DNA from 4 places in the Syntrophothermus sp. genome. Region 1 is predicted to be linked to each of the others. Evidence: predicted binding sites of a transcription regulator. Region 1 holds the regulator's gene; each other region holds the start of a gene.
The links. Region 1 encodes LexA, which represses DNA repair genes until DNA is damaged. Its sites were predicted from a motif close to CNAACANNTGTTNG; they were not measured.
Positions count from the first base shown of each region.

Region 2: a site for LexA is predicted at 4,663-4,676, ahead of dinB (DNA polymerase IV). Genes of this name have one in related genera too.
Region 3: a site for LexA is predicted at 2,192-2,205, ahead of HPY90_RS02240 (CHASE2 domain-containing protein). Genes of this name have one in related genera too.
Region 4: a site for LexA is predicted at 2,092-2,105, ahead of HPY90_RS04890 (DNA polymerase Y family protein). Genes of this name have one in related genera too.

Region 1 is NZ_JABUEX010000018.1:10,029-18,330, reverse strand. Features, by position in the region: gene HPY90_RS07240 (AAA family ATPase) at 88-987, shown strand; gene HPY90_RS07235 (methionine gamma-lyase family protein) at 1,125-2,351, shown strand; gene HPY90_RS07230 (DUF456 domain-containing protein) at 2,374-2,853, shown strand; gene tnpA (IS200/IS605 family transposase) at 2,907-3,305, opposite strand; gene HPY90_RS07220 (RNA-guided endonuclease InsQ/TnpB family protein) at 3,335-4,510, shown strand; gene glnA (type I glutamate--ammonia ligase) at 4,628-6,004, shown strand; gene lexA (transcriptional repressor LexA) at 6,088-6,717, opposite strand; gene HPY90_RS07205 (tRNA 2-thiocytidine biosynthesis TtcA family protein) at 6,794-7,501, opposite strand; gene HPY90_RS07200 ((Fe-S)-binding protein) at 7,561-8,302, opposite strand, start outside.
Region 2 is NZ_JABUEX010000012.1:48,329-55,126, reverse strand. Features, by position in the region: gene HPY90_RS05770 (site-specific DNA-methyltransferase) at 1-1,290, shown strand, start outside; gene HPY90_RS05765 (restriction endonuclease) at 1,304-3,925, shown strand; gene HPY90_RS05760 (SOS response-associated peptidase) at 3,939-4,604, opposite strand; gene dinB (DNA polymerase IV) at 4,720-5,904, shown strand; gene HPY90_RS05750 (hypothetical protein) at 5,894-6,184, shown strand; partial or broken gene HPY90_RS16105 (LexA family protein) at 6,184-6,294, shown strand; gene HPY90_RS16100 (hypothetical protein) at 6,302-6,460, shown strand.
Region 3 is NZ_JABUEX010000003.1:42,269-50,570, forward strand. Features, by position in the region: gene HPY90_RS02230 (HD domain-containing phosphohydrolase) at 1-1,260, opposite strand, end outside; gene HPY90_RS02235 (MBL fold metallo-hydrolase) at 1,257-2,102, opposite strand; gene HPY90_RS02240 (CHASE2 domain-containing protein) at 2,301-4,181, shown strand; gene HPY90_RS02245 (cyclic nucleotide-binding domain-containing protein) at 4,257-5,609, shown strand; partial or broken gene HPY90_RS02250 (hypothetical protein) at 5,625-5,690, shown strand; gene HPY90_RS02255 (4Fe-4S binding protein) at 5,679-6,089, shown strand; gene HPY90_RS02260 (hypothetical protein) at 6,231-6,662, shown strand; gene HPY90_RS02265 (copper amine oxidase N-terminal domain-containing protein) at 6,693-7,268, shown strand; gene HPY90_RS02270 (S-layer homology domain-containing protein) at 7,444-8,302, opposite strand, start outside.
Region 4 is NZ_JABUEX010000010.1:37,097-45,398, reverse strand. Features, by position in the region: gene HPY90_RS04905 (hypothetical protein) at 1-410, opposite strand, end outside; gene HPY90_RS04900 (DUF3592 domain-containing protein) at 452-940, opposite strand; gene HPY90_RS04895 (LolA family protein) at 983-1,720, opposite strand; gene HPY90_RS04890 (DNA polymerase Y family protein) at 2,115-3,314, shown strand; gene HPY90_RS04885 (DUF6504 family protein) at 3,311-3,559, shown strand; gene HPY90_RS04880 (DNA polymerase III subunit alpha) at 4,020-7,118, shown strand; gene HPY90_RS04875 (DUF72 domain-containing protein) at 7,426-8,265, opposite strand.

The DNA.
Region 1 (8,302 bases):
AACGGGTGTAACCGCTTTTGGCTGTTCTTCATATATAGGTATTACCCGACACCTACGGGTAATCCAGGGAAGGAAAGCGGTGACAGGGTGGAAATATCTCTGAGGTTTGCTCAGGACGAAAAAATCAGCGGGGCTCGCTCGGACCAGTTTCAAGTGTTCTTGCCGTCCTTATCTGTAGCTTGCCGCAGGGCTCTGGCAGAACTAGATAGTATGGTGGGGTTGGAAGAAGTCAAGAAACTGGTGCGGGAACTGATAGCGTTCACTGTGATTCAAAAGAAACGGTTAGAACAGAATTTAAAGGCGCAACCTATGGCTATGCATATGGTAATGAAAGGGAACCCCGGCACTGGCAAGACAACTGTGGCGAGGATTTTGGGAAAAATATACCGGGAACTGGGAACCCTGGCGAAAGGGCATCTGGTAGAGGTTGAGCGGGCTGATTTGGTGGGCGAATACATCGGACATACTGCTCAGAAAACCAGGGAGCAGATTAAAAGAGCGCAAGGAGGTATATTATTTATAGATGAGGCCTATACCTTGGCCCAAGGAGGTTCTAGGGATTTTGGCCGGGAGAGCATCGCTACCCTGGTCAAGGCAATGGAAGACCACCGGGACGAATTGGTGGTTATATTAGCGGGCTACCGGGATGAAATGGAGTTCTTTCTAAAGGCAAACCCAGGACTTTATTCTCGTTTTCCCATACAGGTGGAGTTCCCAGATTACAGTTCTGAAGAACTGTTCGAGATAGCTTTAAATATGTTTGCAGAGCGGGATTACCTCGTTTCTAGCCGGGCGCGATGGAAGCTGAAACATCTTTTAAGCCAGTTTCATTCGAGCGGAAGGGTTGTCAGCGGGAATGCCCGGTTTGTGCGCAATTTGGTAGAAAAGTCGATTAGATGGCAAGCTCTACGCTTGGCGGCCAGGCCGGTTGTCAGCAGGCAGGAACTGATGATGGTGGAAAGCGAAGATTTGCCTGACATGGTTTGAAGCGGGGGAAAGGGGCTATAGATGCCTGAAAAAGCGCTCTTGGTAGCGGTTGTTAGTACAAAGGAGAGGTCATCCGCAAGATGCGACCCGATAACCATCAGCCGCTTTAAGCCATACTTGGAAGGTGAGAATAATAGATGAGAGATGGTAAGCATGAACTGGTAATAGAGGCCGAGAAGAAAGTCAGGGAGGTCTTTGATAGGATAGAGGAAACCGCATTTGTTAACCAAGCTCGGGTACTGGAAGCTTTCCAGAGGGCGAGGGTGAGGGAACATCATTTTCATTCTTCTACAGGTTACGGTTACAACGATACGGGACGAGAAGTTCTCGAAAGCATATATGCCGCGGTTTTCGGAGGGGAAGGAGCCTTGGTTCGGTCTCAGATAATCTCTGGAACCCACGCCTTATCCCTGTGTCTCTTTGCTCTTCTTAGGCCGGGGGACGAATTGGTTTCGGCTTGTGGCAGGCCATACGATACCCTGGTTAGAGTTATCGGGGCGAAAGGGCAGACTCGTTTCAGCCTCGTCGAAAGAGGTATAAACTATCGTGAAGTTGCTCTTACCCCTGAAGGAAAGATTGATGTAGAGGCGCTGGGCAAGGCGTTCACCTCTAAGACCAGGGTGGTACTTATTCAACGGTCCCGTGGTTACAGCTGGCGCCCGGCCCTGAGCACCGAGGACATCCGGCGGACGGTTCGAGCGGTGAAAGACGTTGCCCCTCATGCCGTGTGTCTGGTGGACAACTGTTACGGTGAGTTTACCGACCCCTTGGAACCGTCGCACGTTGGAGCGGATCTCACTGTCGGGTCCCTCATAAAAAACCCGGGAGGAGGGTTGGCTCCTGGCGGAGGATACGTAGTAGGGAGAGAAGAGTTGATAGAGCAGGTGGCAGCGCAGCTTACGGCTCCAGGGTTAGGAAAGGAAGTGGGCCCCAGCATGTGGGACAAGCGTCTGGTTTATCAAGGTTTGTTTATAGCCCCGCACGTGGTGGGTGAAGCCTTAAAAGGGGCGGTTTTAGCGGCGTACATAATGGAGGCACTTGGATACGAGGTTTCGCCCCGTTGGGACGAGCCTCGGGGCGACATTGTCCAGGCCATTAAGCTGGATTCACCTGAAAAGGTCAGGGCGTTCTGCCAGGCTGTGCAGGCTAGTTCCCCGGTGGACAGCGATGTAAGGCTGGAGTACAGTGTTATGCCGGCATATGAAGACGAGATTGTAATGGCAGCCGGGACGTTTGTACAGGGTTCGTCTATAGAGCTATCATGCGATGGCCCACGCCGGTCTCCTTTCGTAGCTTATTTGCAAGGGGGTCTGACCTACCAGCACGTGCGGTATGCTCTTTTGCGTATTATGTCTGTTATGTGAGATGTGAAAGGTGGTTGTATCAGTGAATGTAGTGGTATTGATAATCGCTATTCTGCTTATGTTAATCGGGTTGGCAGGCACGTTCTTGCCGGTTTTGCCGGGAATACCGGTCGTATTTCTCGCCATTGCCGGTTACGGGTGGTACGAGGGCTTTAAGGTGGTTACGCCAAAATTCTTGGCGATAATGGCGGGGCTGACTGTTCTCAGTATTCTGGTCGATTATCTTGCAGGATTGCTGGGAGCCAAGTTTTTTGGATCGAGCCCGGCCGGTATCTGGGGTGCTTTTGTTGGCGGGATATTAGGGCTGGTGTTGGGCGGACCGGTAGGATTAGTCTTAGGGCCGTGGATTGGAGCCTTCGTCGGGGAATATGTGAAATTGCGGGATGTCAACAAGGCCTGGCGGGTAGGCGTAGGTACTGTTGTCGGTATCTTCACCGGGGTAGCAGCCAAGGTAGTGATAGGGTTAGTGATGATAATATGGTTTCTTATTGTCGTTTTTTAAAAACACGGCGCGGGAATTCCCATCCCTTTTAGGGGATAGGGATGATAGCGCCGTCATTTTCCCTGGCATTCCTCGATGTATCTACGAATAACTTCCGCTGAAACATTGCCAGCAGTTCCAACATAATAAGCCTGGGTCCAGAGATGATCTTTTCCGCATTTCTTTTTTGGGTTCGGAAACTTTTCTCGCAGGCATTTAGAGCTGTATCCTTTCAGAAGTCCCGCGATCTGTGCCGGGCTAAACCTTGGGGGTGCCGAAACGAAAACATGAACATGATCTCGATCTGTTTCTATTGCCAATAACGTAAGTCCATGTCGTTCGCACCACTTGCCTATCAGATGTTTCGTTTCAGCTTGCACTTCACCTGTAAGTACCCTCCTGCGGTATTTTGGAATCCATACAAATCGATAAGCTATATTATAATGTGTCCACCGGGTTTTCCCGTTTTGCATACCATCACTCCTTTGGTATAATATACCATGTGGAGACAGTAAGAATCTACCGGCTGAACAACATACCGCAAAGCGTAAAAGCCCGAATTCGTGAAGCTCAGATGGAAGCCGCCAGGGTGTGGAATGACTGTTGTCAAATCCACCGAGAGGCCAGACAAAGTGGGAGCAGATGGCCCAACCGCGACGACCTCCAGAAAGCCGCCAAGGGGCGGTATGCGCTTCATAGCCAAACGATTCAGATGATATGTCACGCTTTCCTTGCCAACGTGGATACTACTCGCCAAGTGAAAAAGAATAACCCTAAAATGCGGTATCCCTACAAAACGAAAAGGTTTTATCCTTTGTATTGGCCGGAACAAGCCGTATCCATTCAAGCTGGACGAGTTGTTCTTCCTATGGGACGCGGTCGGAAGTCAATCGTGCTAAAGGTCGATCTTCCCAAAAATGCCGGTGCCTGCAAGATCGTGTGGAACAACGGGTATGAACTGCATGTTGCCATTCCAGTCGAGATCGAGAAAACCATAGGGGAAGCTAAGGCAACCGTAGACCTCGGGCAGATTCATCAAGCCGCTGTGGTAACGAACACGGGTCATGCTGTGGTGGTATCCGGCAGAGGTATTCGCTCTATTAAGCGATATCGGGACAAAGAATTGGGCAAACTGGCAAGGATGCAAGCCAGATGCCAAAAAGGTTCCCGCCGTTGGCGAAAACTTCAGAAAGCTAAGAACGAACTTGCGGTTAAAACTAGTCGCCAAATTAGGGATTTGCGTCATAAAGGCACCAGGAAAGTCATTGATTTTTGCAAAGAACAAGGCGTCACAACGCTGTACATCGGTAATCCTGACGGCGTTCGCACCAACCGCTGCGGAAGAAAACACAACCAGCGCATGAGCCAATGGGAATACGGGAAAGACATTTCATATCTTAAACACAAAGCAAAAGCGGCCGGCATCGAGAGCTTCACCGGGACGGAGAGGGGAACCTCCAGCCGGTGTCCGGTATGCGGCCATCATCAAAAGCCCAAGGGCAGAACATGGCAATGCAGGAAGTGCGGTTTCGTTGGTCACCGGGATGTAGTCGGTGCTACCAACATGCACCGCATTGCCTATGGAGAAAAAATCGAGTTCCCCAGTAAGATCACGTATCTACGACCCGGGAAAACCCGGAACGTAGTAGTCGCCGCGACACGGGCCAAAGTGGTCTAAGAAAAACCAGAAGAGTCAACCACCCAGCAATGGGGTTTCGTGAGAAACAGGCCAATCTTCTGGCGTTTCTTAGAAGCTCATCCCCTTTAGGGGATTGAGAGTGTCACTTGAGTATACATGGTATCTGTGTTAGTCTATCTTAGTAAATTATGCTGGAAGGTGAGATTAGTGACAAAAGATGATGTGATACGACTGGCTGAAGAGAATAACGTTGGGTTTATCCGCCTGCAGTTTACCGACATAATGGGCGTTCCTAAGAACGTTTCCATAACCCGGGAGCAGTTGGGAAAAGCTTTGGACGGAGAACTGATGTTCGACGGGTCATCTATCGAAGGCTTTGCCCGGATTGAGGAATCGGATATGTATCTCAAGCCTGATCCCAATACGTTCATGATCTTTCCTTGGACTTTAGGGGAGGAGATGTCAATCGGGCGTCTTATATGCGATGTTTACAACCCAGACAATACCCCGTTTGTTGGCTGCCCCCGGTACGCACTCAAGCGCGCTTTAAACAGAGCTGCGGAGCACGGTTTTTCTATGAATGTCGGTCCAGAAGCGGAGTTCTTTTTGTTTCTAAAAGACGAGGAAGGAAAGCCTACCTTGAAGACGCATGACCGGGCCGGATATTTTGACCTGGCACCTGTAGACCTGGGGGAGAATGCCCGCCGCGAGATGGTGCTGACTTTGCAGAAAATGGGATTCGAAGTTGAAGCCTCTCATCACGAGGTTGCCCCTGGCCAGCACGAAATAGATTTCAAGTATGACGAAGCTTTAAATACTGCGGATAAAATTGTAACGTTCCGTTCGGTAGTGAGAATAATAGCCCAGAAACACGGGTTGCATGCGACCTTTATGCCTAAACCGATATACGGTATTGCCGGTTCAGGAATGCACCTACACATTTCGCTTTTCAAAGAGGGACAAAACGCGTTTTATGATCCGAATACCCCGGACCAGTTGAGCCAAACCGCTCTTCATTTTATAGCGGGCATTCTCCACCACGCTAAGGCTTTGACTGCCATAACGAACCCTACGGTCAACTCATACAAGCGCTTGGTACCTGGGTACGAGGCGCCGGTTTATATCGCCTGGTCCTACCGCAACCGGAGCCCGCTGGTCAGGATCCCGGCTCGGCGGGGAATAGGGACCAGGATGGAACTACGTAACCCGGATCCTTCCTGTAATCCTTACTTGGCTTTGGCTGTTATTCTTCGGGCCGGGTTGGATGGGATCGAAAAACGGATGGACCCACCGGAAACGGTGAACCAGAATATCTACGAAATGGACCTGGAGGCTCGGGAAAAAGCAGGAATTGAAAGCTTGCCGGGTACTTTGAGAGAAGCCTTAATAGAACTGAGCAACGACGAGGTAATCCAGGATGCTCTGGGGCCACACATCTTCAGCCGGTTCATGTACGCGAAGCGTGTGGAATGGGAAGATTACCGGGGTCGCGTGCACGAATGGGAGATAGAGGAGTATCTTGCAAAGTTCTAATCCCTTCAGTCAAATTAGGGACGGTCCCCAATTTGCGTGATTTGCGCAAAATGAGAACCGTCCCTAATTTTCGTCAATTTGGGTTAGAATTTCCTAATTAGGCCAATGACTTTTCCTATGACTTCGACTTGACCAGTTACGATAATAGGTTGCATGTGACTGTTCTCGGGGCGTAATTCGATGTACCCGTCTCGTTTGAAAAAACGTTTGACCGTTGCTTCATCCTCAATCATAGCCACGACGATTTCCCCGTTTTCTGCCCGGGGTTGGGACTTCACAATCAAAATATCCCCTTCCAGAATCCCAGCTTCTACCATACTGTCGCCTTGAACCGTGAGAAGAAAATGCTCCCCCGATCCAAGAAGATCTAAGGGCAAGGGCAGAGATCCGTCCAGATTTTGGGCAGCCAGAATGGGCGTACCGGCAGCAACCTTACCTACTATCGGCACTTCCACTATCTGCGGGTCAGAGAGGGCAGAGCCCGAGTCAAGTACCTCGATAGCTCGTGGTTTTGCTGGGTCTTTCCTTAAATAGCCTTTTTCCTCCAATTGGCAGAGATAGGCGTGGACCGTAGAGCTGGACTTCAATCCTACTGCCTTGCCAATCTCTCGTACCGAGGGAGGGTAGCCTTTGCGGCGTACTTCTTCTTTTATAAAACTGAGTATCGTTTGCTCCCGTTCGTTGAGATCGGTCGTAACGTCGGTTCTGTCCATGGGTATACCCCCTTGCCCAGTTTTCAAAATTATACCACAGGCTACCAGCAGAAACAAGTGTTCGTCCGTGTGATGCTCATTGCCAGTAGAGCTTTTCTATGGCTGTCAAGAAGTGAAGCTTGGCCTGAGGGTGATGATTGTCTAACACCGCTAGCCATTTCTGTATGAGAGCTCGTTTAGTTTGGCCAGCGGCAGGGCAGGGATTGGACTCAACCGGCAGGTTAAGTTTTTTACAAAGCCTGATTATCAGGTTTTCTGGTACATAAACCAGGGGACGAACCAGGGTAAGACCGGTGCGATCCAAGAAACTCGAGGGTTTGAAACAGCGGGCCTGTCCTTCATAAGCCATAGACATAAAGAAGGTTACTACAGCATCGTCCAAATGGTGGGCTAAGGCAACCTTGTTGCAGTTTTCGGCCAAGGCTACGCGGTGCAGCGCGCCCTTGCGAAGGTTTGAACACAGGGAACAGGGGCTATTTTCTTTACGTTCTTCAAACACTATTCTGCCTATGTTAGTCGGTTCCACGATTAAAGGTACATTTAGTTCACGGCAGTGTTGTTTCAGCCCATTGTGGTCCGAACCAAACCCCAGGTCAACGGTGATGGCAATGATGTCAAATTGAAGGGGAGTGTAACGCCGGAGTTGTATCAGGGCATGGAGGAGCGCGAGACTGTCTTTGCCTCCAGATAAACCCAGGGCTACGCGGTCTCCGTTACCAATCATCTGATACTTTAAATTCGCACGTTTAACCTTGTGGAATAATTCTTTTTCTAGACGTGCCATAGATAGCCAGTTCAACTCCCACCGGATTCCCCAAAACCCACGCTGAAAGGCGCTGGCTTTTAAGGCAGAGCCTGGGCCAGGAGCTCGACCGGATGTACGACTTTGCCATTAACCCGGCTTCGCCTGAACCCGTAAGCGAGCTGCATGGAGCAACTCGGGCAGCAAGTGGCTACTGTGTCGCAGCCGGTGTTTCTGATAGCGGACATTTTCTTATCTAGTATCTTCATGGACATGTCGTAGTGGGTCAAAGCAAAAGTGCCCGACCCGCCGCAACACCTGTCGGGTTCAGCCATTTCTACCAGTTCTACCCCTGGAACTAGCCTTAGTAATTCCCTCGGTTCTTTCCTGATATTCTGAGCTTTGGCCAGATGGCAGGGATCATGATAGGTGAGACGGTGCTCAGATCGCTTGACTAGGTTGCCGGGTCCGATATCAAGAACGTTAACCAGAAAAGCGGTGAGGTCTACTACCTTACCCGCAGTCAAGGCGAGGTTCGCATCGATTTCTTCCTGCCCCAGCACAAACCTTACGTTCTTGTCGGATAGAGCCGAAGAGCAGGAAGCACAGTCAGTGACTATATAATCGACTTTAGCTCTGCTCAAGAGTTCAAAGTTGTGAAGAAGCAAGGAACGGGCAGTACCGAGTTTCCCGTTGGCTATGTGGGGAAGACCGCAGCATTTGAGGTCCCTGGGGATGACTACCTCACAACCACTTTGGGTGAGGACTTTTACCGTAGCCAAGGCCACCTCCGGATGCAAAAGATTGGTAGCACAGCCCAGAAAGTAGGCTACTCTCAGCTTC
Region 2 (6,798 bases), on a different contig from region 1:
GGTGTCATTTTTATCAGCATAGACGATAATGAGGTTCATAATTTGCGTATGCTGATGAACGAGGTATTTGGAGAAGAAAATTTTATTGCAAGTATCGTATGGCAAAAAAAGCAATCGCCGCAAAATGACGCAACCTATTTTTCCGATATGCATGATTACATTTTAGTTTATGCAAGAAGAGCTAAAACTACTAAAGATGACCCAATAGGTTGGTCGAGAAGGTTGCTACCACGTACTGAAGAACAAAACACTCGGTATAGCAATCCTGATAACGACTCCCGTGGTCCTTGGACTTCTAGTGATTTATCAGCCAAAACCTATTCTGCTGCTTACGACTACCCAATAACTACTCCTTCTGGGAGAGTTGTTTACCCCCCAGAAGGAAGAAGTTGGAGTATTCCACAAGAAACTTTTCGTGAACTTGTGGTCGATAACCGTATTTGGTTTGGTCCTGAAGGAAATAATGTTCCTAGGTTAAAAAGATTTTTAGCCGAAGTACAGGAAGGAGTTGTACCTGTAACTTGGTGGACTCGTAAAGAATATGGTGATAATCAAGAAGCAAAACAAGAATTAAAAAAAATCATGGAAGGCGTAGAGACTGTTTTTGATACTCCTAAACCTGTTCGTTTGCTAAAGCGAATACTTCAACTTTCAACTAATCCGGAAGGTCACGATATTGTTCTCGACTTTTTTGCGGGTTCGTGTTCAATTGCACAAGCGGTATTAGAACTTAATTTGGAGGATAAAGGAAATCGAAAGTTTATTTGTGTTCAAATCCCTGAACCTACTGGAAACCCGAGCTTTCCCACAATTGCTAGTATTAGCAAAGAACGCATCCGCCGGGTTATTCGCGGCTATGGTGATGACCCAAAACCAATGGAAGGCGTGGGCTTCAAAGTCTTTAAACTGGCTCCCTCCAACTTCAAGCAATGGGAGGATTATACCGGCAACAATCCCGACGAATACCTGGAACAACTATCATTATTCCAGACTACCTTAGTAGATGGTTACCGCAATATTGACGTTATATACGAAGTGATACTCAAAGAGGGTTACGACCTAAATTCCCAGATTGAACAGGTAGAAAATGTTACCGGAAACACCGTCTTTCGCATTACAGACCCAGTTCGTGACCAGTTTTTCTACCTTTGCCTGGATAAACAGATACACTTAGAGGCCCTTGAACCTCTTTCCCTTAAAGAAGATGACCTGTTTATCTGTCTGGATACAGCTCTGGACGACACTACAAAGGCGAATTTGGCCCTTCAATGCCGCCTGAAGACTATATAACGGGGGTGGCTCGATGAAGTTCAAATTTGATGCTAATCAAGATTATCAATTAAGGGCAATTGAAGCTGTTACCAGGTTATTTGAAGGACATAAATTCGTAAGTTCGGACCTTGGTTTCGAGATGGGCGGTTTGCCGGCTGTTCCAAATAGGTTAGAAATTAGCGAAGCTTTTTTGTTGGACAACCTCAAAAAAGTGCAGCAAGCCAATGGAATTCCAGCAGATAGCGAGCTTAAATACATAGAGGGGGAGATTCAAACAGCCAGTGGTTTGCAGGTAGTTTGCTTCCCCAATTTTTCTGTGGAGATGGAAACGGGAACAGGTAAGACCTACGTTTATCTGCGAACCTTGCTGGAACTAAACAAGCAGTATGGCTTTCTTAAGTTTATTATTGTCGTGCCGTCTGTAGCTATTCGGGAGGGCGTTCTCAAAACCCTGAAGATTACCGAGCAGCATTTTAGGGAGCTGTATCATAACCAACCTTACCGCTACTACGAATACCAATCTGAAAATTTAAGCCAGGTACGTCAATTTTCTCTGAGCAACCAGGTTGAAATTATGGTGATGACAATTGATTCTTTTAACAAGGATTCTAATGTCATCAATCAGGCAACCGACCGGCTTCAGGGGGAAACGCCAATCTATTTGATTCAAGCTACCCGGCCCATTTTAATCTTAGATGAACCACAAAACATGGAAAGCGACATTGCCAGGTCAGCACTGACCCGGTTAAACCCATTGTTTGCCTTGCGTTATAGTGCCACCCATCGTAACCCGTATAACCCGGTTTACCGGCTTACTCCAGCCCAGGCATATCAGGAAGGTCTTGTTAAACGCATTGAAGTTGCCTCTGTTATTGAGGAGAACAATTACAACCATGTTTTTGTCCAACTGGAAGAAATCCACGTCCAGAAAAGCCGTATTAGCGCCAAGGTTAAAGTGCATAAGCAGATGGCAAATGGGACCGTAAAAGAAGCAACTGTTACGGTTAAACCCGGCGACAACCTGAAAGACAAAACAGGCCGGCAGGAGTATGAATCATTTGTAGTAGAAGAGATAAACCCGGGGACCAGTACTATTGTTTTCAGCAACGGCGTGGAGATGAAAACAGGTGAAGCCCGGGGAGACAACCGGGAGGCTATTTTCCGGGCGCAAATAGCCTATACTATCGAACAACACTTCCGCACTCAGCGCCGCCTGCGGGACCAGGGAATTAAAGTTCTCTCTTTGTTTTTCATCGACCGGGTGGAGAATTATTTGTCACCTGACGGTATCATTCGCCGTCTCTTCGTCGAAGAGTTTAACCGGCTTAAGGTAAAGTATAGGGAATGGGAAGACGTTGACCCGGAAGCGGTGCAGGGCAGTTATTTCTCTGAATATAAGACCGAAAAATCAATGGAAAACGATAAAGCTGTTTTTGATTTGATTATGCGCGACAAGGAACGGCTTTTGTCATTTAGTGAGCCTACCCGTTTCATCTTTTCTCATTCCGCCCTTAGAGAAGGCTGGGATAACCCCAACGTATTTATTATTTGCACTTTGAACCAAACAGCTTCTAACATCAAGAAGCGACAGGAAATAGGCCGGGGCGTGCGCCTTGCTGTAAATCAGGAAGGCGAGCGGATAAGGGATGAGCAGGTTAACATACTTACTGTTGTTGCCAACGAGAGTTACAAAGACTATGTGTCCAAGTTGCAAACGGAATACCTGGAAGAGTACGGTCCTGGAGATGTCCCGCCGCCTCCACCGGATGCACGGAAAAAGGGAATTGCCAGGCTGCGTAAGGAATATATGCTCACACCGGAATTCAAAGAGCTTTGGGAAAAGATTAAACATAAAACCTGCTATGCTGTTAAGGTCGATACAAAGCGGTTAATTGACGACTGTGTGAAAGAATTAGATAAGGCCGTTATCCGTTCTCCGCAGATTGTGATTCAAAAGGCGCAGGTGGATATGATTGATGAAACCAATATCCAGGCCCGCTATATCGGCGGCGGCGCGGCAGAAGACTTGAGTGGCCGTTACCCGCTGCCAAACATAGTAGAATGGATTAAGGATGAGACAAAGCTTACGCGTCCCACTGTCCTGGAAATTCTCAGAAGGACGAAACAAAAGGATGCGGCTGTTAAAAACCCGCATGAGTTTGCCATAACTGTAATTCGGATTATCAAAGAAAAGCTCGCCGACCATTTGGTGAACGGCATTCAATACACCAAAATTAACGATTATTACATGATGGAGCTGTTCCAAGACATTGAAAAGAATCAGCAATATCTTATCCCGGCAGAAAAATCTATATACGACCATGTTATTTATGAATCTGACATAGAAAAACAGTTTGCCAAAGGGCTAGAACAGAGAAAAGATGTAAAGCTTTACGTCAAACTTCCAGGTTGGTTCACGGTACCAACCCCCGTTGGTGATTATAACCCTGACTGGGCTATAGTTGTAGAAGAAAAAAATCAGTTTGACGAAATAGAAAAAAGACTTTATCTCGTCAGAGAAACAAAAGGAACTTCAAACCGTAACGAGCTTACTCCCAAAGAACGGCGTAAAGTAGACTGTGGGGAAAAACATTTTGAAACTCTAGGAGTGAACTATAAGATAGCTAACAACATAGACGAATTATTGCCTTAAAGTTCTGTCACTACTACTGCACAATAGCAACACATCTCGGATCATCAACCACCGGCGAGTTGACCAGCGGGCTCACTTTATATGCTTTCAGCTGGCCGGCGTAAGGCACAAGCAGCCGTTTCAATTCAACAGCGTTCCGGTAGTTCAGCCACAGTGCCTGCATTTCTTCATCGGCCAGGATTGCCGGCATCCGTTCGTGGATCGAGACCATATCACCGCTGGCTTCAACGGTGATAACACTGAACGAATCTACTTTGATACCGGTTGGTGATACCCACGAATCCCAGATCCCTGCGAAGGCAAACAACTTTCTGTCTGGAAGGACTATTCTGAAAGGTATTTTCTTATTCCCATCGTCTTTTTTCCATTCAAAGAAGCCGTCGGCAGGGACCAGACAGCGCTGGCGAAGAAATGACTCCCTGAATGCCGGTTTTTTATCAATTGTTTCCGCTCTGGCGTTGATCAGTTTGTTCCCGATGGAAACGTCTTTCGCCCAGCGAGGGATCAGACCCCACCGCATCATAGTAATTTTGCGTTCCCTAGCGGTGCCAGAAATAACAGGTACCGGCTGGCCGGGCGCAATATTGTAACGCGGCTGGTGCTCAATCTCGCTCACGTCAACATGAAAATGGTCCGCGATCGTTTCGCGGTCAGCCGTTAAAGTAAACCTTCCGCACACCAATAAAACCTCCCTAACAACCCATTTCCTGTTAATATTATAACCCATCCCATTGATCCGCACAAATGTTCGTTATATAATAATTTTACCAGAACGTGTGTACGGGGTGTTTGCTGTGGCCCGCTCAATCCTGCTCTGCGACCTGAACGCTTTTTTCGCCTCTGTGCACCAGTCCCTGGAGCCCGAGCTGAAAGGGAAACCGGTGATCGTCACCGGCGACCCCGACAAGCGACGGGGGATCGTCATCGCGGCCTCATACGAAGCGAAGAAATACGGCGTGAAAACCGGGATGCTGGTCTCCGAGGCGAAAGGTGCCTGTCCCCAGGGGATATTCCGCGTCTCTGACTACCCTAAATATGTCCAGTATTCCACCCGTGTCCTGGCGATTTTCCGTGAATTCACTCCCCTGGTCGAACCGTTTTCTATTGATGAAGCCTTTCTGGATGTAACCGGCTGCGAGAAGCTGTTCGGCCCGCCGGTGGAGATTGCCAGGAAAATAAAACAGCAGATCCGCGAGGAACTGGACATCACCTGCAGCATCGGGATCGCGCCGAACAAACTGCTGGCCAAAATGGCAGCCGAGTTGCAAAAACCCGACGGCCTGACGGTCTTAACGATGGAGGACGTGCCGACAAAACTCTGGCCGCTGCCGGTACGGGAGCTGTTCGGGGTGGGGCCGCGCTACGAACGGCACCTCAAAAACATGGGCATTACCACCATTGGAACGCTGGCCAGGACATCAAAAGAGAAACTGCACCGGCGGTTCGGCATGTATGGAGAAATCCTCTGGTATTGTGCCAATGGGATCGACCACAGCCCGGTTGACCCAAACACCCTGGATGAATACAAAAACATGGGCAACCAGATCACCCTGCCCCGGGATTACGTCGGAGAAGAAGTCCTGGTCCCGCTCCTGGAGCTATCCGAGTACGTGGCCGCCCGGGCCCGGGAACACGGCTACAAGGGAAGGACGGTGGCAATAACCCTGCGCGACTCCAACCTGGCTTTTCTGCGCCGGGTTAAAACCCTGCCGCATTACACTGATTTGGCGGCAGACATATATGAGGCGGCAGTTTACCTGTGGCGAAAGCACTGGTCACCTGGTTGGCGGGTACGGATGGTCGGGGTAGGGCTGGGGGAGCTGAGAAAAGAGGCGCCCGATCAACTCCAACTGTTCGTCGATCGGGAGAAGGTCCGCCGGCTTGAAGAAGCCTGCGACCGGATCAACTGTCGCTGGGGGAAAGGGACAATCATGAGGGCAAGCTCGCTGACCAGGGCTGGTGTCATAAATGAGCAGTAACAAGTTATGGGAAAGCCACCGTATAATCCTGCCCGAGATGCGGGAAAAAGCGGCCCACACCTGTGGCGAGTGCCGGTTTTTTGTTGAGATCCAGGGCCGCGAAGAAACCCGGTTTGGGTGCGTGGTCAGCATTCCCCGGTATGGGAGCCTGGAGAGAAGAGTACCACAACGTATTCACGCGCTTGATATTATACGACTTGTCGGGAAAGAAGGACTTATGAAAATCATCAGTCGTGGATGTTCATTAAGCCAAGCCTGTAGCCAATTCAGACAAAAGTAATGGAGGGATATTCCTTGGAAGGCATTTCTCCAAAGCAATGGGCTATATTGGCCGTTATCCAGGAACACCTGAAGACAAAAGGTTACCCACCGACGATCAAGAGAAATAGGCAAAAAATTGGGGCTACGATCTACGGCTACAACATTTTTGCTTCTCAGGCAGTTGGAAGACTTAGGCTACATTCAAAGAGATCCTAGCATTCCACGCGGAATAAGGATATTGCGCTATTATCAACCAACTTTAATCAATGCTAATGATGTTCCTTATAATTTTTAATCTCGCACAATATAACATCGACAGGATTATCAATAGTGCCCATGCCATGCTCTTCGTAAAACCTTACAGCTTCCTGCTTTTCTTTGAAAAAAGTGATTATGCAATCTAGTTGATTTTGAGATTCGTTCATGATTTCACTGCAATAACCCTTATTTTCACCTCAAATTGTCTACATATAGTGTGATTTGTTAGAATTGACTACTATAAACAGCGCGTGAGATCATAAAAAGGTACTTTTTGCAGTGGAATCTTTTATAAGTTATTTTTATACTCAATATATAAACTAAACGCATAATGGTCATTATGTATTGACTTGCCTCCCAGCTGTGTTAAACTGA
Region 3 (8,302 bases), on a different contig from region 1:
CGGGACATCCTTTAATTTTCTAGTGAAAGGCACCTTCTCCAAAAGCAGGCCGGTCATTCGCACGTGATCCTCCATTATTTTTCTCTCTTTAGGGGTCAAGGTCCCGCGGGGAACGGTTAAGCATTCGACTTCCTCCTCGGTCAGCCAATTTCTCAGGCGCCCCTCCCGGTCTATGTAAGTTTCCTTGCCCAGTCCCCTGATCTGGCCCGCCAGGGTCTCGTTTACCACACATGTGGGATCATTGGCAACAAGCACCAGCCGCCGCGCATTTTCTACCTTCTTTAAAATGTTCTCCTGCTCCCGGCGGAATGTTTCCCATGCCTCCATATCCCCCGCCCGCACCGCAGCCAGTTCTCGCGCCAGGCTGTCTGCTCTTTCTTTCTCCCTGATGTAATCCAATCTCTGCAAAACCAGATCCAACCTGTTGCCTAAACGAGTAGCCTTGTTCATAACCTCTAAAGGAGTAGCTACCTTCCCTATGTCATGTAACCAGGCAGCCATAACTAGCTGGGTAACGCGGTCATCGTCGAAGTCAGGAACGTCGCCATTTGTCCTCTTAACTTCGTTCAGGTACCAGGCAAACCTTCTAGCCATTTCCGCTACCCTGCGGCTGTGAGTCACGTTGTACGGGGTGAGAGCATCGATGGCAGTAGCCATAACTTCTACCAAGGCTTCAAATAACCGTTCGATCTCTTCGATAAACCTTATTTTGGTCAAAGCGGTTGCCGCTTGGGAAGCCAGAGCCGTTACCAACCTCTCATACTCAGGGGAAAAAGGCACGACCTCTCCCTGTTCGTTTAGGGCGTTGATCAACTGTAAAACCCCTATAACCTCCCCTTCATAATCGGACAGGGGTACTACCAGCGCAGACTTGGTACGATAACCGGTCAGAGCATCGTACCGTTTCGGACCGGAAAAATCGAACTTGCTGCTGCTGTACGCATCCGCGATGTTTACAGCCCTTCCGGTCAAGGCCACGTAGCCTGACACGTTGTCCGGACTCATAGGGACCGAAGGAAGGCTTATGGTCTCGCCCCTACCTCCCTGGTGGAGCCCGAGGGTATCATTTTGCATTATTTTAAATATCAGGTAATCGCCAACTCTCAGATACAGGGTGCCAGCATCCGCTCGTGTGATTCTACGGGCATAGGTCAAAATCATCTCGAGCAGCCGGTTGTCATCCTTCTCGGCAGTGAGGGCTATCCCGATGTCAATTATCCTCGTCAGATCGTCCCAGCCAGCAGTCTGCTCCTTCTTCACAGCGAAATGACCATCCCTTCCCTGGCCGCCACGCATCGCGGATACTCTTTTTGCGCTGCTTTTTGTAAAGCATCCATGTCATCGTCATTCCGGTAAACAGCATGGTGAAACAATACCAGCATGTCAGCTTCAGCCTCCCTGACTAGCCGGACCCCCTGCTGCCAGGTCGAGTGCCCCCACCCTTTTTTTGAGTTCTTGCCCCCCAAACCCAGGTATTCCTCTTCCGTAAAGTTGGCGTCATACACAACAACATCGGCCTTCCGTGCAAAGTCAATCAGACCCGGATCGAGAAAAGGGTAGTCTTCGGTGTCCGTCACGTAACACAAGGATCTTCCGTCATGGTCTACCCGGTAAGCGAGGCAGCCTCCCGGATGATTGATGGAAATCGTTTTTACTGTGATCCCGTCACTTATGGTTAGAATTTCTCCCGCCTCTACCTCTTGAAAACGAATATCAGCAAACATGTCGCTGAGATGTACGGGAAAATACGGCTCTGCCATCTGTCCCTGCATAAGGTCGAGTAAACTATGTTCTCCCTTCCTTTGGCCGTAGATGACGAACTCATTGCCATCGACAAACGCGGGGTAAAAAAAGGGGAACCCCTGAATATGATCCCAGTGAGTATGGGTAATAAAGACATGACCTGAGATTCTACCCCTGCTATCCATCAGTTGCCGCCCCAGATGATAGATGCCTGTGCCCGCATCCATAATCAACAATGTTTGTCCAATCTGAACCTGAACGCAGGGGGTATTGCCCCCGTACCTAACCGTGTTGGGGCCCGGTACTGGCAAGGAACCACGAACCCCCCAGAAGACCACGTCAAATCTAGTTCTGTTCAAATCCCCACCCCTGTCTTGCCAAATTGATTACTGCTGCCTGTGTTTTACTATGATCCTGACATGCCATGGTTTTTGACATTGATTATACACCAAAATTTGTTCGAATTTAGTCGACAACTTTTTTATGTAAAATTGGCACGCGGACAAAGGACATGGAAATTTGGCGTAGAATAACTTGCTTTCGGAGGTGCATTTAGAGTGGATATTATAATACATCGCTTGAAGCCCCTGGCAGCGGCTTTTTTTTTGGGATTGTTGGTCTTGGGTTCCTGGTCCTTAGGTGCCTGGAATAATCTAGAACTATCGACCTATGACACCTGGTTCAACTTGCGGGGTATTGAGGACCCGGGGTCAAATATAGTCATCGTCGCCAAGGACGAAAAATCTATACAGGAGTTAGGTCCCCTGCCTTGGCCTCGAACCATCCACGCCCGGTTACTGGACAAGCTAGCCTCTGCCAAAGTCGTGGGAATAGATGTCTTGTTCGATGCCCCTACTTCACCAGAAAACGACCAAATCTTGGCTGAAGCCATCGCCGATCACACCGGAGTTGTGCTGGCCTCTATGTTCAGGTTCGAGCAGAGTCCTTCCGGGGAATGGACACAATCCCTAGCGGTTCCCCTAGATGAACTGTCAGAAAAGTCCTCCGGCATAGGGTTTATTAATATCCCGGCAGACAAGGGTAATACGGTTCGCCGGGTTACCGCAGTCGACACCAACACTCTTGGCCCCCAAAAACCGCTACCTTCGTTCAGCTTGGCGGTAGCTATGGCTGCTACCGGTAGTTCCTTTGCAGACCTGAGAATAGAAGCAAACGAAGTACACGCGGGTCCTCTGACCGTTCCTATCGACAGCAATAATCAAGCACGTATCGATTTCTTCGGCCCCGCCCGAACTTTCCCCACGGTCAGCTATGCCGACGTCCTTGACGGCAATATCTCCCCCTCCTTCTTTAAGGATAAGATTGTCCTGGTCGGCCTTTACACCCCTACCGTTAAAGAAGACTACTATGAGAACCCGTACACCCGCAACAACTTGATCCTGTCCGGCCGCCTCCCGGTTCCCGGGGTCGAAATCCATGCCTCGGCCATCAAATCGTACTTGGAAGGCAGATTCTTCCAAGCTGCCCCTGCCTGGGTTAACCTAGGATGGTTAGTCTTGTTTTGGTTGCTGGCTGCAGCGGCAACCGCTAAGGGCTCTCCCTGGAAGCGGCTTCTGGTGGCTTTGGCCCTGTGCTTCCTAGTACTGGCTGTAGCCTACGGGCTTTGGTACAAGTTCCATTATTGGGTTCATGCCGCTACCCCCGCAGCTATGATCATGGCCGCTTATCTTGGAACTACTGTGCAGGGGTTCATTCAGACCGAGCTGGAACGGCAGCGAACTAGAGCCATGTTCAGCCGGTACGTCTCCCCCGAAGTGGTAGACGAGATCATGAGCGGGAACCGGAAGGTTGAATTAGGAGGAGAAAAGCGCGAGATTACCGTTATGTTTGCCGACATCCGCGGGTTTACCCCCTACAGCGAACACAAAGACCCGGCCCAGGTCATATCCAGGTTGAACGAGTACCTGACCGCGATTACCGGCTGTGTGTTGGAGCATGGCGGTACCCTGGATAAATACTTGGGAGACGGGGTCATGGCTTTCTTCGGTGCCCCGGTTCCGCGGGAAGACCACGTGGAGCGAGCCATCAAGTCAGCAGTGGCTATTCAAGAGCAGGTAGAAAAGCTGAACCGCAGGTGGACAGGGCTCGGGGCTCCCCCGCTTCTGGTAGCTTTGGGAATAAACTCGGGCCCGGCAGTCGTCGGTAATGTCGGCAGCCCTGAACGCATGGAGTATACGGCTATAGGGGAAGACGTGAACCTGGCTTCGCGCATGGAGGCCTTGAGCAAGGTGTTCAGTACTCTGATCGTAGTTTCAGAGCGCTCCTACCGCCTGCTTCCTGAAGGCAAGCTCAAATCCTCACTTCGCTATATAGGCTCGGAAAGGGTAAAGGGATTCTCGGAGCCGGTAGCCTGCTATACATTAGCGGACCTAGACCTTTCCTTCGAGCTCTCGGAAGAGAAGGAAGGATACAAATAGAAGGGTGAGTTAGGGGGTGAAGTTCTTGCAATGATACATCGAACATAGCTAGCAAATAAGCGGAGGTGGGATTCATTGGCATTAGATGAAATTGCTCCGGAGATACAAAATCTTGAAGTCTTTCACGGGACATCCCCGCAAACCATAGCGGAGGTACTCCCCTTGAGCACGACGCTCACTTTTGCCCGCGGCCAGACTATTCTGGCCCAGAACGCGCCGCCGAACAACCTCTACTTTCTCTGTTCAGGGCGAGCCGAAGTGGTGCTGCATGATGACAACGGTCAAAAGGTAGTCCTTGCCCAGATTAACTCCGGCGAGCACTTTGGGGAAATGTCACTCCTTACTGGGGATCCGACATCAGCATCCATAGTCGCCGCAGATACGTGTAAAGTGTTAGTTATCGCCCCCGAAGGTTTTCGCTATCTGCTAGACCGGGTGCCGCGCTTCCGGGAAAACATACTCAACACCTTGTCTCTGCGTCTGAAAAAGGCCAACTACGGGGTACTCGAGGCCCACGCCAAGGAAATGGCCTTGGCCGACATGCTGAGCGACAGGCAAGGCAAGTATGGCAAAATAGTTGGACGGAACCGGGAGGTCAAAAAGATCCGGGATGATCTTCTGAAGAAATGGGCCGATTCTAAGTCCCCCCTCTACCTGGTAGGAGACAAGGGCACAGGCAGGGAGCTCGTAGCCCGTTCAATCCACCGCTGCGGTTCCCGTAAAGAACGTCCTTTTATCGCCGTCAACTGCGAGGATCTGGTAGCGGGAGGGGCTGCTGAGAAGCTTTTTGGCCAGTTTGGCTACCTTGAACTGGTGAACGGAGGAACCCTGATGCTGAAGAACGTCGAACTCCTATCCCCTTCTGTCCTGGATAAGATATCTGAGTTTCTTAAGCACCCCTTGGTCGATGTCAGGCTCATATCTGCTTCTAGTGAAAAAGGTTATGATAGCGGCTGGCTACACAGGCTAGCTTCGGAAACCGTATCCCATCTGTTCGCCAATGTCGTGGGCATCCCGCCCCTACGTAACCGCAAGCGAGACATCCCCGAGTTGCTCAACCATTTTCTCAACAAGTACTCCTCCATACACAACCGCCCGACCCCGCTTGTAAGCAAGGATGCCATGGAAAAACTCTTGCTTTACGATTATCCTTACGGCAACGTTCAGGAGCTGGAAGGAGTACTGGAACGGGCATTTCTACTGGCTGAGGATAACTCAATATCCGGGGAACATATTTTCCTGGGTAAAGTCGAGGAAAAGAACGGCTGGAAGTATAACCTCCTCCAGCTCAAACCGGTGATACAGGCCATTCAAAAGAAGATTTTCCCAGAAGGTCTTCAATGGGCAGTAACTGTGGTCTTCGCCTATATCCTGGTTTCCTGTTTCACCGGCACGGGGATTGGCCCTTCGGCCCAATCCCTGGTCTAATCGGTATGGTGGCCCGGCCTGGCCCTTTCAATCGCTCTATTTGGACGGATCTATTGTTCTGTTTGTCCCTTGTCCCTGATTGCTCGCAAAATCCAGGACGGCCTCCGGCTAAACCGCCCGGTTCCCGAACTCCTCAAGAAATACGATTACCTCCTGGTGACTTTCCTCTTCCTGCTCATTTTCTGGGTGGAAGAGATTACGGATATGCACCATTCATCGGGGGCCACCGGTTTTCTCTTACTTGCTATCCTCATCGGAGCAGTGGTGACAGCGGTGATTTTCCAACGGCAGACCTGGTGCCGCCATATCTGCCCTCTAGGCGGCATGGTAGGGGTGTGCTCCTTGGCAGCACCGCTCGAACTGCGTTCCAATACCGAGGTGTGTATGAATAAGTGCACGAGCCACAGCTGTTATAAGGGCACGGATGAAGCCCCCGGGTGTCCGGTTTTCCAGCACGTGCCGTTTATTGACAACAACTAGGTATGCAAGCTGTGCCTGAAGTGCGTACGGGCCTGCCCCAACGGTTCGGTAAAGCTCAACCTTAGGCCTCCCGCCCGGGATATCTGGACCACGAACCTGGTCAACCGCGGGTTCATCGTCTTCGTCGCCGCTTTTCTGGCGATGATAGTCCCGCTCGTCGTTTTCGACCGCCTGCGGGGCACGATAAGCCCAGGTGCGTGGTTAATCCGGTTCACACTGGCTTACTGGGGAATCACCCTGCTGGCCTGTTTCGGAGCCTGGTTATTCGTCAGAAAACGAATGAATGGCGAAGACTCCCTACCGGCTGTCCGGACCCTGTTTTCCTTAGTGCCCTTGGCTCTTGGTCTTCACATCGCCTATCACCTGCAGTTTACCCCGGTCTTGCCAGGACTGAGCTTAAAAATATGGCAGCAGTCCCCCGGCAGCGGAAGCGGGACGGAATTGGTAAGGTTAAACATCCTGCAGGGACTGGATGCTCTGGTAATACTCACGGGGCTCGTCATCTCTTTCGTCTGTGCTTGGAAAGTCTGGCGGTCGAAGAAAGAAACCGCTGAATTTGTAATAAGAAAATAATAATCTTTTAAGGAAAAGGAGGCGTTTCCGATGAGCAGTACGACCTTTGACAAACTGGCGGTCTTTATAGCTGGATTTCTGGTAGGAGCTTTGTTGTTCGGTTCAGCACAGGTCTGGGCGGGCAATTCCATTAAACTGTACGTTGACGGGGAAGAAGTCAAATGTGACGTTCCGCCCCAGTTCACAGGGGGACGGGTCCTGGTCCCCATCCGGGCCGTGGCAGAAGCCTTCCAAGCTACGGTGAAATGGGACAGCGCGAAGCAAGCGGTCATTATAACCAGCAAAGATTACGAGCCGATTCCTTGCCCCGAGTTTTCAGGGGCTGTCACCGTAACTAAGCCCGGAGCGTATCTTAATTTCAAAGTGGACCGGAACCAGCTTCCGGTCTCTATGAAAGGCTTTACAAAAATAGCCACCCCCGCAGTGGATCAACCTACCGAGAAGATGTTCGGCTATTGGATTCGAGAACAGCAAAACTTCCCGCTAGAGGACTACGACGACCTAAATGGAGTAAACGAAGCGGCTCCTTCGCGTTACTACCTCATTATTCTATTCGACCAAGACAAGCGCCCTCTCGGGTACCAGCTAGTGGACATGAATAAATAACGGTAGCTCCACCGCCTCGATGGCAACAAAGTAAAGGGGGGAGATTGAACCGTCTCCCCCTTGGCCGCTGGTGCAAGACCGAGATATTGTTTTCTTTGGACCTTCTACATCCTCCCGATCACTCAGCAACTCGCGAAGCGTTCCCCTCGTCCAAATCTTCGGAGAGATTATGCAGCTAGTTCATCGAACCCATAGCGTAACTCAGGGTGCCAGTAGAAGAGTTCCAATATACTAAATGAGGAGCGTCGTTCCCGTCTGGGGCTAAGGAGATAGAGTTGAAACCACCTAAACCGCCTGAAATACACCCAGGAGATTGCCATCCCTGTGCCGTGCGGGTAGCATACTTGATCTTAACGCCCTCGCTACTTATATAGGCAATATGTGGATTTCCTGCGCTGTCCAAAGCGATGCAGGTCCCGTAATCGGCCGAATCCCCCACGCTTTCTATATGCCAGGTCCCGTCTTCTTTGTAGGCGTAGTTCAGGCTGCTGTCGTCGCAGGTGACGAAGCTGATATGCGGGTTGCCGAGGGGATCCAGCGTTATATCCGGAACCCATCCCGTTCCATCTTCCGTCGTGTATACCGTCTCATAGACCCAATTCCCGTTTTCGTCCCCGATATCCCGCCAGGCATATACAAGGCTATTGCTTGAAAGGTCGTGATAGGCGACGTGCAGCCTTCCAGACCCGTCAATCGCCAGAGCCGCGCGGTTGCCATCTTCGTCTACTATACTGCCATCGTCATCCACCAGTTTGGTAACCCAGCTACCGCCGCTCTTGTAGGCCAAGCGCAGTCCGGTTGGGAGGCTGTAAAAGAGGATATAAGGATTATTGTCTGTATCCAGGACCAAGTCAGCGAACTCCACATTGCTGACCGATACCTCGTCATAAACGGTTTCACTGACCCAATCGCTGCCGTCGAAGGTCGCGTATACCAGGCCAGAATCGCGGGCGTACACAAACCGGCGAATATTGTCACTCCCCACGCTAATACTTAGGGGCTGGGCAAGCCCAGACCATGGTTGATAAACCGTG
Region 4 (8,302 bases), on a different contig from region 1:
GGAGTCGCGGTATAGGCGACGTAGTCCTTCGTGGACCACAGGGGAACCAGGGACCAGTTAATTTTGGCCAGAGCCGACTTTACGGCAGCCAGTTCCTGGTCCGAAAGTTTACCCTTCTCGATGTTGGTATTGCCCCAGTTGCCCTCGGAATCGATTCCTATTTTATAACAGTGGGCTGAACCTACCTTTGGAAAATGGACGAAATCAACGTGCCATAATTCCGGCAAAGTCCCGCCGGGGCCTAGGCTCTGGGGACCGGACCATTCGGGCCACGTGTTTGAAGGCTGATGAGACTCAGGAACCGCACCGGTTTCGTTCTGCTGCGCTTCCTGTTTCGGTGAGCCACAGCCCGCGAGTACCGCTAGTGACAGCACCACAAGGATTATGATCGCCCAAAGGTGTCCCCGCATTCATTCATCCTCTCCTTTCTCAGTTATAACTTTTCGCGTCTTTATTTTTTTTCTGCGGCAGCGAGCATGTACCAAATACCACCTGCTCCGACTGCCGCAAAAATAAGACCAATTACCAAAACTCCAAAAGTAGCCCACGAGAATCCGGTTTCCAGGACGGCTTCCGCCGGGTTGTCGGGGTTGTAGTACACTGTTACTTTTTTCCCTTCCGGGTACCTGTCGACCAGTCGCCGGGCCGGGCCAGGACTGCCTGAGCTGTACTGGCCGAAGAAAACGTTTTCCGAGGTGTACTCTTTACCGTCAACCGTGTACCGGTAGACTACCTCCGCCCAGTAGGAAGGACCGTCTCGTGGCTCGTGGCTGATGTCTTTTACCTGAGAAGACACAACCCGCCCCGGACATGAAGGCCAGGACAGGCTGGCCAAGGCCTGGTAGACGATGCGGCCCCCCCATATGGTGACCGCGAGGCCTGCCAGCATTATGAAGCTGAAGCCGAGGATCTCCTTTGTTCGGTTGCGGTCTTCATCCATGACACGTGGTTCCTCCTTAACCGCATCCCTCTGCAGGGCGTGCTACCGATTTGGGAGGTTGACCGGGAGCTTGTTCATCATGCTGTTGAGATCCGTAACTTGGACGCCGGGAGGGAGTTCGAAGGTATCGGCCGGCAAGGAACCCACGTAGATGTTTTTGTATTCCATTATTGTCTTTTCTCCTGAAGCGGCGGTAGTTTCAACCCTGACAGGCAAACCCAGATCCTCGCGAACCCAAAGCAGGACCTTCTCTCCCTGGCTGCTCGGGGCAATCATTTCCAAGACCTTGCAGCGTGCCCCGTCGTAGATCTCGGTTCGGATTACTTTTACTTTATTGGGGTTGAGGTTTCCGGTGTAGTCGGTGGGAGAAGGGGCCTCGTTCGAATCTGTTCCTGCGGACAACTTGACGGCTTGGTTTTGTTCGGGGTAGTAAGTAATGACGGTGTTGGTAGTGCGGTCAAAAAAAGTAACTATCCTTTTGCCCTCGATAGTGGAATCGGTCTTGAGGCGATTCCCGTCGAGCCACACCTTTCCGGTTTGAGTCCCCTGGGGGGTTGTCAGAATGAATTCATACGACATGCTTTTCAGCCCTTGCCCTTTGGCCAAGACATCGGAAAGCGATTCCTCCTTCGCCGGCTCGCTGACCTGCGTCTTGGTGGAAGGCTGATTGCTTTGTCCCTGCGGCTCGTTCTTGGATTCGCCTGGGCCGCACCCGGTCAGAGAAAAACACAGTATCATCGCGAGCAACACTGCGCTGTAGACCCGAATCTTTTTCAACATAGATCGACCTCCCTTTCGTAAAAACAAAACTTGCGGTTCCCGAATACGGGAAGGAAATCCGCAAAATTCTTGAAGGAAATTATAGCGGGAGATCGTCAAAAAAACGTCAAATCCGATCTCGATTTGAAAATTTAAATATGATTCAGACGCTGATTTACGCAGGCTTTTTCGGAATTAGTAATCAGATATCACGGCGAAAAGGGTCAGCCGCATAGTCTTAACCTAATATGTTGTGGCCATTATTGGCCTCGGCGCTACATACAGGCAAACAGGCAGCCGCCGGCTCTTCGGAAGTAGTTTTTAAAGTGAAATCAAAGATGAAAAAGGTTTCCAGGTTGACACGCTCAGGGTACCGTTATAAAATACTCATACGAACATATGTTTGGGTGATGTTATGAGCAGAGTGGCCTGCATATTTTTCCCTTATCTTTATGCCGGGTGGGCCCGACGAAAGCATCCCTGGCTTGGCCGGCAGCCCCTGGTCATATTCCGTGAGGGGCGGGTAACAGGGGTTTCGCCCGAGCTGAGAGGGTACGGTTTGGAAGGGTTACCCGTAGCCGAAGCGAAAGGCAAGTGCCCGGATGCTTTTTTTCTGGCTTATGACGAGCCCCTGTACAAAGGAGCCTGTAATCGTTATCTAGAGGCTCTGACCAGGGTTTCCCCTATCATCGAACCGGTTAGTGATGAAGAATGCTTTTTTGATCTTACAGGAAGCAATATCAAAAAGGAAATAGCAAAACTGAAAAAGAGTTTGGGACCGGATAGGAGCTGGGGGCCGGTGCTGGTAGGAATAGGCAGGAACAAGTTCGTGGCCAGGCTTTTGGCCCGTGCCTTCTGGCAAGCGGGCTCGATAGGTGATTCCGGCTTCTATTGCCTCGAGACAGCTCCTGGCCAGGAAAAGTATTTTATGAAAACTGTTCCCATAACCATGGATTGGCTTTTGCCTCCGAAGGTTCTCGATGCCTTGAGCCAGTTAGGTTTCAAAAGTTACGGAGAACTGCAGGACCTGCGGTTAGACGAACTGGTGGAGATGCTGGGAGAACACGGTTATACAGTCTACCGGCACGGCCGCGGGCTTGACGACACTCCCCTCGTCAACCTCTACCCTCCGGGCAGGCTGGCTTTGGCTTTCGGCCTGGAAGGGGAAACTGAAAGCAGGGGAGTAATAGCCCGGGTTTTGCGGGAATCGGCCCGGATGCTGGCTTTTTTTCTGTATTCCAGGAGAAAGGGATGCCGCTTTGTCAAGCTGGCGCTGGCATCCGAGGAGGATACATGTGAGGAAGGACGGTTAGTACCGTGGGGATACCGGGAAGAAAGGAAGCTGTATGAAGTCCTGGTTTTGCTTTTAGACAAACTGACTCTTACCGGTCCCGTGGTTGGGGTGAGGGTAGAGGTTTCATCGCTTTACGACTGGGAACTGGCTGAGCAGGATCTTTTTGACCTTAAGCCCAGGCCCCGGCATGACCTGACAGCTGTTGCCTTGGCCTTGAACGAAAAATATCCCGGTATGATTTCGCGGGGAGTAAAGATCGGGCGCAGGGAAGAGGTTTTATCCTTTTGGGATCCCTGGCGTTTTTCGGGTGAGACCAGGTGAGTCGGCTGCTTTTCCAAGGCTTAGAAGTGATGGAAAACGAAGAAGGGGAGCCCCAGAAGGTAAAGTGGAAGGGCAGGTGGGTGGAGGTGGCGGTTATCCTAGACCGGTGGTACGATACCGGCTGCTGGTGGGAGAGCGAGCCGCCCAAGCTTTTTTACCGCCTGGAGCTCGAGAACGGGATGGTTTTAGAGTTGTTTTCCGATGGTGCCGGCCAGGGCTGGAGCCTGTACAAGATCTACGATTGACGGATAAGTCCGAAAACTAGCCACAGATGCACACTGATTTTCCTTAATTGAAGATTCTCTAAAGAATCCGAGGTTTCCATTCTCTAGTGGTGATACCGCCAGATGTCATGGGGGTCTGCTCCGGAAGTAAACCACAGATGGACACTGACCCGGCACTCAGCTCAAGTCTTTGATTAGCGGCTAGGGTTTTCGGGAACCAGTGGCATGTTACAATGTCAGTCAGCTGAGTGCCGGGCAGATGAACACAGATTTATTTTTGATTTAAACGCTGATTTACGCAACCCCCCTTATATACACCAAGCGGTATCACTACCAGAAAATGAACCGCATTCCTCGCAATTTTAAGTCGTATGCATTAATTATTAAAAAATCTGCGTTAATCAGCGTCAAATATAAACATCTGTGTTAATCAGTGCTTATCTGAGTTCATCTGTGGCTCGTTCTTGGGGCAGGTGGTAGGATGTTCGTGCATCTTCACGTGCACAGCTGTTTTTCATTTCTGGACGGGGGGAGCTCAATCAAGAGCCTGGTAGAGAAGGCAGCCGAATCAGGCATGCCGGCCCTGGCCCTGACCGATCACGACAACCTGTGCGGCGCGGTCCAGTTCAAGCTAGAAGCCCAAAAAGCGGGAATAAAGCCTATCCAGGGGGCGGAGGTGACCGTAGCCGGGGGATACCACCTTACCCTTTTAGCCGAGGATAAAGAAGGTTACCGGAACCTCTGCCGCATCTTGACTAAAGCCCACCTGGGAAACCCCCGGGGCAAGCCCCAGGTAACCCTCGACACCCTGAGAAAACATGCGAAAGGGCTTATTGCCCTTTCGGGCTGCCGTAAAGGGGAAATACCGGCCTTGATACTTTCCCGCCATTACGATGCCGCTTACCGGGCGGCTCTAACTTACCTGGAGATATGGGGAAAAGACGGCTTCTACCTGGAACTGCAAGATACCTACCTGCCCGGCACCAGGACCTTAAACCGGAACCTGGCCGAACTGGCTGAGAAACTGGGGGTGGGCGTGGTGGCCACCAACAACGTCCACTACGCGTATCCGGAGGACTTTAAGGTTCACGACATCCTGACCTGCGTCCGGACCTTAACCCGGGTGTACGAGGTACACCCGGAACGCCCGCTCAATGCCGAGAACCATCTCAAGCCAGAACGGGAAATGAAGAAGCTTTTTCGGGAGTACCCGCAGGCGGTAGCTAATACCTGGGAGATAGCGGAGCGGTGCCGGCCTTGTCTGGAACCGGGTGCCCCTCTTTTCCCTAAATTCAACCCGCCTCCCGGCCAGACGGCGGAGTCACTTCTTAGAGAACTTGCTTACCGCGGGGCCAGGAAAAAGTACGGCCGGGTAACGCGAAGGGTCGAAGAGAGGCTGGAACACGAACTTCACATCATCAATACCCTGGGTTATGCCGACTATTTCTTAGTGGTTTGGGATATAGTCGAATACGCCCGCCGGCAGGGGATACGGCATGCAGGGCGGGGATCGGTCGCCGATTCTTTTGTCGCCTATTGTTTGGGGATAACCGAGGTAGATTCCCTGGCCCGGGGGCTTTTGTTCGAGCGGTTTATGAGCCTGGAGCGGGCGGAGAAGCCGGACATCGACATCGATTTCGATGCCCGCTGGCGCGACCGCATTTCCGAGTACGTTACCCGAAAATACGGGCAGGACAAGGTGGCGAAGGTCTGCACTTACAGCACGTACAGGGCAAGATCCGCGGTACGGGAATTGGGCAAAGCTTTGGGGCTGCCCGAAGCCGAACTGGACAGTGTGGCCAAGAGGCTCCCTTATGGTGCCTACGCCGATCGGATTAGGGATATGCTGTCTTTGCTGCCGGAGCTGCGGGAGAGCGGGCTGAATAGGGATAAATTCACGTTGCTGCTGGACCTGTGTGAAAGAGTGGCCGGTTTTCCCCGTTTTCTGGGTACCCACCTGGGAGGGCTGGTAGTGAGCCGGGAGCCCCTCTGCGATATTACCCCGCTCCAGCGGTCGGCCAAAGGGGAGATAGTGACCCAGTTCGACAAAGACGATGTAGAAGAACTGGGACTCGTTAAGCTCGACCTTTTATCTTTGCGAGCGATGTCGGCGGTGGAAAACACGGTAAGGGCAGTCAAGCAGGAAAAGAAAACGTTCGACTACGAAAAAATACCCCTGGACGATGATGCTACCTACCGCATGATAAACAAAGGTGAAACCATCGGCGTTTTTCAACTGGAAAGCCCGGCCCAAAGAGCTCTGCAGGCGCGGCTGGGGGCCTCTGATATCGAGGACATCGTGGCCAGCGTGGCCCTTATAAGGCCGGGGCCGATCAAAGGCAACATGGTAGAACCCTATATATCCCGTCGGCAGGGCCGGGAACCGGTGACTTTTCTGCACCCCGCGCTCGAGCCTATCCTGGCCAAGACCTACGGGGTCATCCTTTTTCAGGAGCAGGTGATCGAGATTGCCACCGCGATTGCCAGATTCACTCCGGGAGAGGCCGACCGCCTGCGTAAAGTGATGACCCACGCCCGTTCCCAGAAAGTGATGGATGAGGTGGGGCGGGAGTTTATCAAGAAAGCGGTGAAAAACGGGGTGTCCCAGGCAGTGGCAGAGACGATATTTAAGGCCATGGCCGGTTACGCCAGCTACGGCTTCTGTGAAGCCCACGCGGCTGCTTTTGCCACTACCAGTTACAAGACCGCATACCTGCTTCGCCATTACCCGGCCGAATTCTATGCGGCTGTTCTCAGTAACCAGCCCATGGGTTACTACCCTCCTCACGTTATCGTGAACGAAGCCAAGCGGCGGGGGATAAAGATACTCTCGCCCTGCATCAACAGGAGCGGGGAAGCCTTCCAGGTGGAAAAAGGCGGCATCCGGATCCCGCTCTCCCGGGTAAAAGGTCTCAGTCGGGAAGGCTTGAAGAAAATCCTAGCTTGCCGGCCGTTTGCATCCCTGATCGAGGTTTGGGAGAAAACCGGGCTGGCCCGGGACGAGATGGAGAACCTGATAAAGTGCGGGGCCCTAGATGTGTTCGATACCAACCGGCGCCGGCTATTGGTCAAGGCCCGAAAGCTGTATTTTCGACCCCAACCGGCGGGAAACGTAAAAGAGGGGATTATAGCCTTCGATGACGGCGAGGCGGCAGGCGCGAAAATGGACATCCCCGATTTTACCGAGGACGAAAAATACGCGATGGAGTTCGAAATCTTAGGTTTGAGCCCGCGGGAGCACCTTATGGCCAGGTTCCGCGGTTACCTAAAGAATAACGGCTTCAAAAGTAGCCGGGACCTGGCAGCTCTTCCAGATGGGAGATGGGTAAAGGTGGCAGGGGTACTGCTCTGCCCCCACCGGCCCCCTACCAAAAGCGGCAGGATTACCGTTTTTATGTCGCTGGAGGACGAGTTCGGCCTCACCGATGTGACGGTTTTCGAAGACGTGTATCAGCGCTACGGAGGACTTATATTCTCTCCCCAAACCACGCCGCTGGTAGTAGAAGGGGTTTTGCAAAAAAGAGGCAACGCGACCAGCGTAGTGGCCAAGAGGATGAAACGATTATTAGACGCAGATTGACGCTGATTTGCGGCCACAGATGGACACTGACCCGGCACTCAGCTCAAGTCTTGATCAGCGACTAGCGTTTTCGGGATCAGCTGGCATGTTACAATTCGTCCAGCTGAGTGCCGGGCTGATTAGCACAGATATAAATGATTTCACTGCGAAAAGGATCAACCACAGAGTTTTAGCCTTACATATTGTTGTTATTATTGGTCCTAGAACTATATACAGGAAAATACTGGTCGATCGAGGGGGTTATTGCAGCAAAATCATAAATTAAATAGTAAAATCTGCGTCAATCAGCCTCTAATATGTATCCGTGTTAATCAGGCTCCATCTGTGTGCATCTGTGGTTGATCCCCAGCATCTCCCGGATCCGCAGGGCATTTCTCACCGCATAATCGCCGAAGTTGTTGTTCATCAGTATGTGCATTTCTTCTGCTTTCTCAGATAGGGGCAGGACTCGTCCGAGAAGCTCTTCGAGTTCTTCATCCGAGTACAGGTAATTAAACCTCTCGCCGCTCGTTTTCAGGCCTTTTCTGTACCACATCTGAGCGTTGCGGCCGTGGAAACGGCAGATTACGAGTTTCGGGTAGGTTACCTCTGCTACCATCGGTACACTGCCCTGCCCAATCTGGGGCTCATCGCAGACCACGTTGACCAGGCGGTTATCGGCGAGCAGTTTCAAGGTCTGGTCGCGCGTATCGCCCTCAAACCAAGAGCGGTGCCTGAATTCTACCGCCAGGGTGAAGGAGGCCAGCCGCTCCCGGCACCATAGAAGATAGCTTATATTCCGGGGGTTGCAGACGAAAAACGGGGGAAACTGGAGCAGAACCGCCCTCAGCTTGCCCGCTTCTTCCAAAGGAGTCAGGGAAGAGGCGAAGCGATTGACGATGTAGGCGAGCTCATCCTTGTCCATAGGGGAACGGTCGTGCCTGGTTATCACCCGGTAGGCCTTGACATCGAAGACAAAGTTTTCCGGAGTTTTTCTAGCCCAGCCGTCAAAATTGCGAGCGGGCTGAAGCGCGTAGAAGGTGCTGTCGATCTCCACTACCGGGAAAAACTGGGCATAATATTCTAGCTGTCGGGTGGGTTTTAGACCAGGGGGGTAAAAATCGGTATGATCGCTCCAGGCGCAGGTGCCTACGAGAACAGTTCCCACTTGTCTATTTTATCCTCCTCTAATAAATTGCAACCTG